One region of the Gottfriedia sp. ABJ_BB2_2 genome, then DNA from elsewhere that is predicted to be linked to it. Evidence: riboswitches for the same ligand, from Rfam matches in the RefSeq annotation. Region 1 holds a riboswitch; the other holds the start of a gene.
What was found. A riboswitch is a leader RNA that binds a small molecule or an ion and turns the genes downstream of it on or off. The one in region 1 is predicted to bind lysine.
Positions count from the first base shown of each region.

Region 2: another riboswitch for lysine. It lies ahead of lysA (diaminopimelate decarboxylase); the one in region 1 lies ahead of ACX6U0_RS17755 (aspartate kinase).

Region 1 is NZ_JBVFKR010000010.1:43,801-47,969, reverse strand. It holds gene ACX6U0_RS17765 (YslB family protein) at 1-175, shown strand, start outside; gene ACX6U0_RS17760 (DUF4083 family protein) at 206-406, opposite strand; gene ACX6U0_RS17755 (aspartate kinase) at 531-1,772, opposite strand; lysine riboswitch at 1,884-2,057, opposite strand; gene uvrC (excinuclease ABC subunit UvrC) at 2,199-3,971, opposite strand; gene ACX6U0_RS17745 (hypothetical protein) at 4,121-4,169, shown strand, end outside.
Region 2 is NZ_JBVFKR010000011.1:17,352-21,520, reverse strand. It holds gene ACX6U0_RS18225 (VC0807 family protein) at 1-195, shown strand, start outside; gene ACX6U0_RS18220 (cation diffusion facilitator family transporter) at 390-1,265, opposite strand; lysine riboswitch at 1,580-1,753, shown strand; gene lysA (diaminopimelate decarboxylase) at 1,894-3,216, shown strand; gene ACX6U0_RS18210 (C40 family peptidase) at 3,376-4,169, shown strand, end outside.

The DNA.
Region 1 (4,169 bases):
CAGAAATCAACATAAAAAAGACGTATCTTATCAATTGGAAGCAGGCTTTCTTGCAATGCAAATTCAACAACAAATCGATGTAATTGCAGAAACATATGAAGAGCAAAGTAAACGTTCTGATAAAGTAAAATTTCAAGTAAAATGGGATCTAAAAGATCCAGTTACAAAAAAATAAAAATAAGCCTGTTCATTTAATTGATCAGGCTTATTTCATATTATCTTTTTCGCTTTTCTTTATTAGTTCATCTAGTTTGCGATTCATTTCATCTAATTGTTTATTTTTCTTAACACCTTTAATAATATAATTCATGAGAAATAAACTAATAAAAACGAATAATAGAATAAGAAGTATTAATAATATTAATTGAAAAACTATATCCCCATAAGCAATCCCTGCATTTATCAAATCAAAACCTCCATTACCAATTACTACTTCTATTATATGGTAATATTTCGCTAAAATGTTATAAAACCCCTCTAATCCTAGTTCCTATTGAAAGGAAAATGATGATTAAAGGGGATTTTTTATTTTATCCTTCTACAACTACTTCTTCTTGAACTCGATCTAGCTCATAACCTTTATGCAGAGCATGAACAGCATTTTGTAATTGCGACTTTGGAATAACAGTTGAAACTTTAATTTCAGACGTACTGACCATTTTTACCGGTATACTAGCTTCAGCTAAAAATTTAAACATATTTGCCGCAACACCTGGATTTGAAACCATACCACTTCCAACAATCGAAACTTTCGCAAGCTCGCTCTCAAAATCAAATGAAACATATCCTAAATATTCTTTTTTAGATTCTAGAATTGTGATAGTTTCTAACATATTTTCTGATTTAATAGAAAATGAAAGATTCACTAAATTATCTGATGTAACACTTTGAATAATAATGTCTACGTCAATTCCCTCTGTTGCAAGTATTGTAAAGATATTCGGTAAAAGATCGACTTGGTTATGTAAACCATTTAAAGTCATTCTTGTGACATTTGATTCAAAAGCGATTCCTCTTACGACTGATTGTTGTTCCATTTGATTTTCCTCCCCAATAAACGTACCAATTTCATCATGTTGGCTTGATCTTACTTGTATAACTAATCCATAATTTTTTGCAAATTCTACTGCCCTAGGGTGTAAAACAGCTGCACCTAAAGCAGCAAGCTCTAGCATTTCATCATATGAAACATGACTCAATTTAGTAGCTTCTGGCTCGATTCTTGGATCCGTTGTATAAACCCCTAAAACATCAGTATAAATATCACAACGTTCTGCCTGTAATGCAGCCGCTAACGCTACTGCAGTAGTATCCGAACCACCACGACCTAAAGTTGTAATTTCATCTTCATTACTTAACCCTTGGAAACCTGCGACAATCACAATATACCCTTCATTGATCAATTGCTGTATTCTTTCTGTTTGAATTGTTTCAATGCGAGCATTACCATGAATAGATTCTGTATGGATTCCTGCTTGCCAACCAGTTAATGAGATTGCCTTAAATCCTTTAGCCTGAATTGCCATAGCTAATAAAGAAATTGAGACTTGCTCACCAGTTGTTAAAAGCATATCCATTTCACGCTTACTATTTTGTGGACTAATTTGCTGTGCAAGATTAACGAGTTCATCAGTATGATGTCCCATTGCAGAGACAACTGTAACTACACTATTACCTTCTTTATAGGCTTTTGTTACTGTATCAGCAACATGTTTTATTCGCTCGATTGAACCGACTGAAGTCCCTCCAAATTTTTGAACAATAATTCCCATTTTTTCTCATCCTCACCTATTTTTCATAAAAAAGAATACAAAAAAGCGCGTGAAGCAATGTTCACGCGCCTAATTTACAAAATTGTAATAAAATAGACAAATCATCAACATCTCTTCAATAGCTCCCCGCATTTAGTATGCGACAGTACTACACCTATTAAATGCAGTCCCAACGAAAAGAATTGTGGATTCATTTCATTTCGGCAAAACTTCCTTTCAACTGTCCATATCAACGCCACACGTCTATGACAGCATACTCTTAAGTTTTGCACCTCTATTACGAGAGAAAATATTATATTTTTAACTTAATATAAATTATTTTGAAAATAGTGTCAAGGAATTTTTGTCCTTATGACTAGTTCACTGATTCTATGCTTTTCTAACACATTTTCAAACTAAGACTTTTTAAGGATGAAAAATACCCTATCACTTTCTAAAGTGTTGATAGATTTCTTCCGCAACATTTTTCGGAATTTTTGCTTGAATAAGCTCTTCAATTGTTGCCTCTTTAATTTTTTTAACAGATCCGAAATGTTTTAATAATGCTTTCTTTCTAGTTCCTCCAACTCCAGTAATGCCATCTAAAGCTGATTGAACCATAGATTTACTATGAAGCTGACGATAAAATTCAATTGCAAAACGATGAACCTCATCTTGAATACGTTGTAATAAAAAGAATTCCTGACTCTGTCTACCTAATTGCACAATTTGAGGTGGTTGCCCTATTAATAATTCAGATGTACGATGTTTTTCATCTTTTACTAAACCTGCTGTTGGAATAAACAACCCTAGCTCATTTTGCAACACATCTTCAACTGCTGATAAGTGTCCTTTACCCCCATCAACGATAATTAAATTCGGAAGAGGTAGGTTTTCTTTCAGTGCTCTTGAATATCTTCTTCTTACTACTTCACGCATTGAATCATAATCATCTGGACCGATTACAGTTTTAATTTTATATTTTCTATAATCCTTTTTAGAAGGCTTTCCATCAATAAATACAATCATTGCAGATACTGGATTAGTACCTTGAATATTAGAATTATCAAATGCTTCGATTCGATAAGGAGTTTCGATATTTAATATTTCTCCAAGCTTTTCGATTGCTTTAATCGTTCTCTCTTCATCTCTTTCAATCAACTTGAATTTTTCTTGTAATCCGATTTTCGCATTCTTATTTGCTAATACAACTAATTCTTTTTTCTGTCCTCTTTTAGGTTGGAGAACTGGAACCTTTAGTAATTCTTTTAACAGATCATTATCTACTTTATCTGGTACAAAAATTTCTTTTGGCTTTATATTATGTGTCTTCTCATAAAATTGGCCAACAAATGATAAAAATGCTTCTTCAGGTTCGTCATAAATTGGAAAATAAGATACATCTCTCTCAATCAATTTTCCTCTTCTAACAAAGAAAACCTGTACACACATCCAGCCTTTATCTACAGCATAACCAAATACATCACGATCAACTAGGTCACTGTTCATCATTTTCTGCTTTTCCATTGTTGCTTCGATAGAGATAATTTGATCTCGGTACTCTTTCGCTCGTTCGAAATCTAATGCTTCTGAAGCTGCCATCATCTTTGCTTCAAGCTCTTTTCGTACCTGGTCTTCCCCGCCATTTAAAAATCTTATGATTTCATTTACTAGTTCTTGGTTTTGCTCATCAGTTATATCTTTTATACAAGGTGCAAGACATTGTCCAATATGATAATATAAGCAAACTTTATCAGGCAAAGTGGAACACTTACGCAATGGATATAAACGATCTAATAATTTTTTCGTTTCCGTCGCAGCTGTTACATTAGGAAATGGTCCGAAGTATTTCCCTTTGTCTTTCTTTACGTTACGAGTAATGATCAATCTCGGATGTTTCTCTGCAGTTACTTTAATAAAAGGATAAGTTTTATCATCCTTCAACATAATGTTATATTTCGGATCATATTTTTTAATCAAATTCATCTCTAGAATGAGTGCTTCCATATTAGAAGAAGTAACAATATATTCAAAATCTACAATCTCTTGGACTAAGCGATACGTTTTCCCATCATGAGATCCCGTAAAATATGACCGAACACGATTTTTTAATACTTTTGCTTTTCCTACATAAATAATTGTTCCTTGAATGTCCTTCATTAAATAACATCCCGGTTGATCAGGTAAAAGACTTAATTTTTCTTTCAAATGATTGTCCAATGTCCTACCCTCCTTCTAAGGTAATTTGTTAATTTAATTATAATCTGCATTTATAAAAACTGAAAATATTTTCATCCATTAAGTTTAATTTAAGGAACTCCCATTATTGTATAACTTGCTATTCAAAACAGTAAAGGGAGAAAAATAAAATGAAAAAAATAAGAAAAGTTCATTTTTGGATTGGAGTCATTGTATCAA
Region 2 (4,169 bases), on a different contig from region 1:
ATTATATTTACTGGAGCACAATGGTGGATGCTTGAAACCTATGGTGTGAAGGCTTACTACTCAAGGACTATTATTTTCACAGTCGGTGGCTATATCTTTGGCATTATCATGGCAATCGGTTATGCGATGATTACGATGAGAGCACAAAAAATTAAAGAAAATGAGCAGCAGCCTAAGGATGAAATGATCTTATAGACTGCCCGTCAAACGCTCGCTTTCTGTGTTTCTCCTAATTGCGGTGCTTATTTATGGATCTAAGGTAAGGTAACTACGCTAATTATTCGGCTCCTAAGCCTAAAAAGACAAACGTTTCCAGGTAGTCTGATTTTAGTTAATATAGTTGTCTACAAAATAAGCGCATCTATTATAGATGCGCTTTTTATGTTTCGTTATTTTACGTTTCTAACCATTTCATTTTCCGGTTCGACATGAATTAAAATTTGGGGATTTATGAGAACTTTTTTGATTTCATCTTCTATTTGATCGCAAAGTAGATGAGCTTCTTCAATACTCATGCTAGATGGCAAAACTAGATGAAAGTCGATATGTTCTTCAGCGCCAGATCTTCTTGTTCGTAAATCATGGTATTCAATAAATTGTGTTTTGAAATTTAATAAAACTTGTTCAATTTGTAGTATTTCGCTTGAAGATAACCCGGTGTCTAGTAATGGGGTAAATGATTTCTTTCCAAGCTCTATAGATTCTTTCATTATATATAATGCAATTCCAATCCCTATTAATGCATCTAGTAGTACCCAACCTGTGAGCGAGACTAAAATTAAGCTAGCCGCAACACCTAGCGATGAATAGACGTCTGTTAATAAATGTAATGCATTTGATTGCATTGCGACAGAATGCGTTTCGTCTCCTACTTTTTGAACTTTTTTACCAACTCGCCAATTGATGAAAGCCCCGAGTAGCATCACGATTACACCTATAAAAGGAAGTTTTATTGGTGTAGGGTGAATTAGTTTTTCAACAGATTCAACAATAATCCAAATTCCTGCAATAAAAATGAGAAGTGTTTCAATAGTCCCTGAAATATTCTCAAATTTACCGTGACCATAAGGGTGTTCCTTGTCGGGTGGGCGATTCGAAATTTTCACTGAGAAGAATGCGATAATGGAAGCGACTAAATCTAATAAAGAATGGATTGCCTCCGAAATAATAGCAACAGATCCTGTAATGATTCCAACTACTAATTTTAATAAAACAATAAAAGAGTTACTACAAATGGAAAGTAATGCAATTTTGGTTGAATGCAATCTATTCACCTCTGACCAATTTTTTCTACTTTAGCTAAGAGTGTTGTCCTAAGGCAACAAAAAAGAAAAACCACTAACATGAAGTTAGTGGCTTGTTTTTTTTATATGATGTTTTTTATTATTGATTAGATTTTTCATATTAATCACCTTTTTTTAGCGCGTAATTAGTATTTTATAGTAAAGATAATATTTTGAAAAGAAAAATTTGTTTAGACTAATAAATAGTAAAAAATTGAAATTACAGTTTATTTTTTAAAAAGGTTTGACATCCAATTTTAGACTGTGTTATACATAGACTAATATAATAAAAACAATCTATTCGTAGAGGTTGCATTGTATATGAGTATCGTTTAAGAGAACTGTGGGTTTGAAGACTAAACGAAAAAGGATCCGATGCCGAAGCATTAGAGCGCCACACGCTAAAATGCTGGGACTGCATTTAATAAATGTAGTACTGTCACTTGTATTTGTGAAGAGCTATTGAAGAGATGTGATTGGCAATATCCTTTTTATTTTAAAAGTGATAGGCACATGAACATATCCTTCATGTGCCTTTTTTAATACACTAATACATTGAAGAAGGCTTCTGGTGAATGAACTTGTGTTTAGTTATGAAGGGAGAATATTAATGTATTTACATGGTAATAGTCGAATTGATCATAATGGACATCTAGAAATCGGAGGATGCAGTACAGTTCAATTAGCTGAACAGTATGGGACACCTTTATATATATACGACGAATCTTTGATTGAGTCTAAATGTAGAGAATTTCATGAGGCATTAAAAGAGACTGGATTAAAGTATCAAGTTGCTTATGCAAGTAAAGCTTTTCTTTGTATTGAACAAGCCCGCTTAATAAAAAGAGAAGGGTTTTGTTTAGATGTTGTTTCAAGTGGCGAACTATATACAGCGATTCAAGCAGGGTTTCCACCAGAGAAAATTCATTTTCATGGGAATAATAAATCAATAGAAGAAATTGAAGAAGCATTAGATGCAAAAATTGGTTGTTTCGTTGTAGATAACTTCTTTGAGTTAGAAGTTTTACAAGCGATCGCCGAGAATCGTGGAGAATATGTATCAATTTTATTACGTGTAACACCCGGAGTAGAAGCACACACTCATGAATATGTTATGACAGGACAAGAAGATTCAAAGTTTGGTTTTGATATTACGTCAGGTCAAGCTAACGAAGCAGTTGCCATTTCGTTAAATTCACCGAATTTAAAATTATTGGGAATACATTCTCATATTGGGTCGCAAATTTTTGAGCCAGATGGGTTTGTTCATGCAATCAAAATATTAATGAACTTTTTAAGTGAATTAAAAAATGAATTAGACTATACAGCTGAAATATTAAATGTTGGTGGCGGATTTGGGATTCGTTACACTACTGAAGACGAACCGTTATCAATTGTAAAGCATATTGATCAAATTACTTCTATAATTAAACAACAATGTGAAGAATTATCGTATCCAGTTCCTGAATTATGGTTGGAGCCTGGGCGTAGTATCGTTGGTGAAGCAGGAACAACTCTTTATACGATTGGAGCAACAAAAAACCTACCTTCAGTAAGAAAATATGTATCTGTTGATGGGGGAATGACTGATAATATCCGCCCAGCACTTTATGGATCAAAATATGAAGCTATGCTTGCAAATCGCGCGAATGACGAGAATAAAGAGGTAGTGTCAATTGCAGGTAAATGTTGTGAAAGTGGAGATATGTTAATTTGGGATTGTGAGTTACCAGTTGTTGAGAGCAATGATTTATTAGCTGTATCATGTACAGGTGCATACGGTTATTCGATGGCTAATAATTATAATCGTATTCGTCGTCCGGCTGTTGTATTTGTAAAAGACGGTGTATCTAGAGTAGTGGTACAACGTGAAACGTATCAAGATTTAATTAAAAATGACATGATTTACATTGAAAACTCTTCTATTAGATAATAGAAGAGTTTTATTTCTGTTTCCTAACGATTTTATGTTTGTTTATCGACAGATTAAGACATATTTATCATTTATATTACAATATTGTAACAAAAGCGACTCCCTTCGCAAATCTATGATATAAATACCTAGTAGATAAGCGAGAGGAGACACGCTGAAATGTTTAAAAGAAAACTTACAGTGCTGGCTATAGCAGGTACATTTTTAGTATCTTTAGCGCCGAATGCTTCGGTAAATGCCGAAACGAAAGTAGAAAAAAAGCAAGCTGAAGTAGATAAATTCCAATCACAATTCAAAAAATTAAGTAATGATGTTAAAAAGATAGATCAAAAGATTAAAGATACGAAAGCAAAAATTCAATCTAAAAAAGAAGAAATCTCAGAAACTCAAAAGATTATTCAAGATAAGAATGCTAGAATTACATACTTACAAGACCGTATCGAAAAGCGTAACGAAATGCTAGAAGATCGTCTTGTTGCTATGCAAAAACAACCAAAAGTTAACTTAGTAACAGATGTTCTTTTCAATTCTGATGGTATTGTTGATTTCTTTAATCGATTAAATTCAATTACAACGCTTTTTGAAGCAGACCAAGATATCATTAAAGAACAAGAATCAGAACAAGCTGAAGTTGAAAAAGAAAGACAACTTGTGAACGAGAAAAAAGCATCACTTGTCAATGCAAAAGAAGAGCTTGTAGCGCAAGAAAGCGATTTATCTAAATCACAAGCAGCAAAAGAAAAATCATTAAGATCTGCAGAATATAGATTAAAGCTTGCGGTTAAAGAACTGCAAGATGCAAAAGAAGATGTAAGAGTAAGACAATTAGAACAACAATCACTTGAATTAGCTGAATTATCAAATGATAGTGATGACTCTAGCTCTAGCTCTAGCAATGCATCAGACAATGCTGGCCCATCAGAAAATGAAGGACCAATTGCTTCTGGTAATGC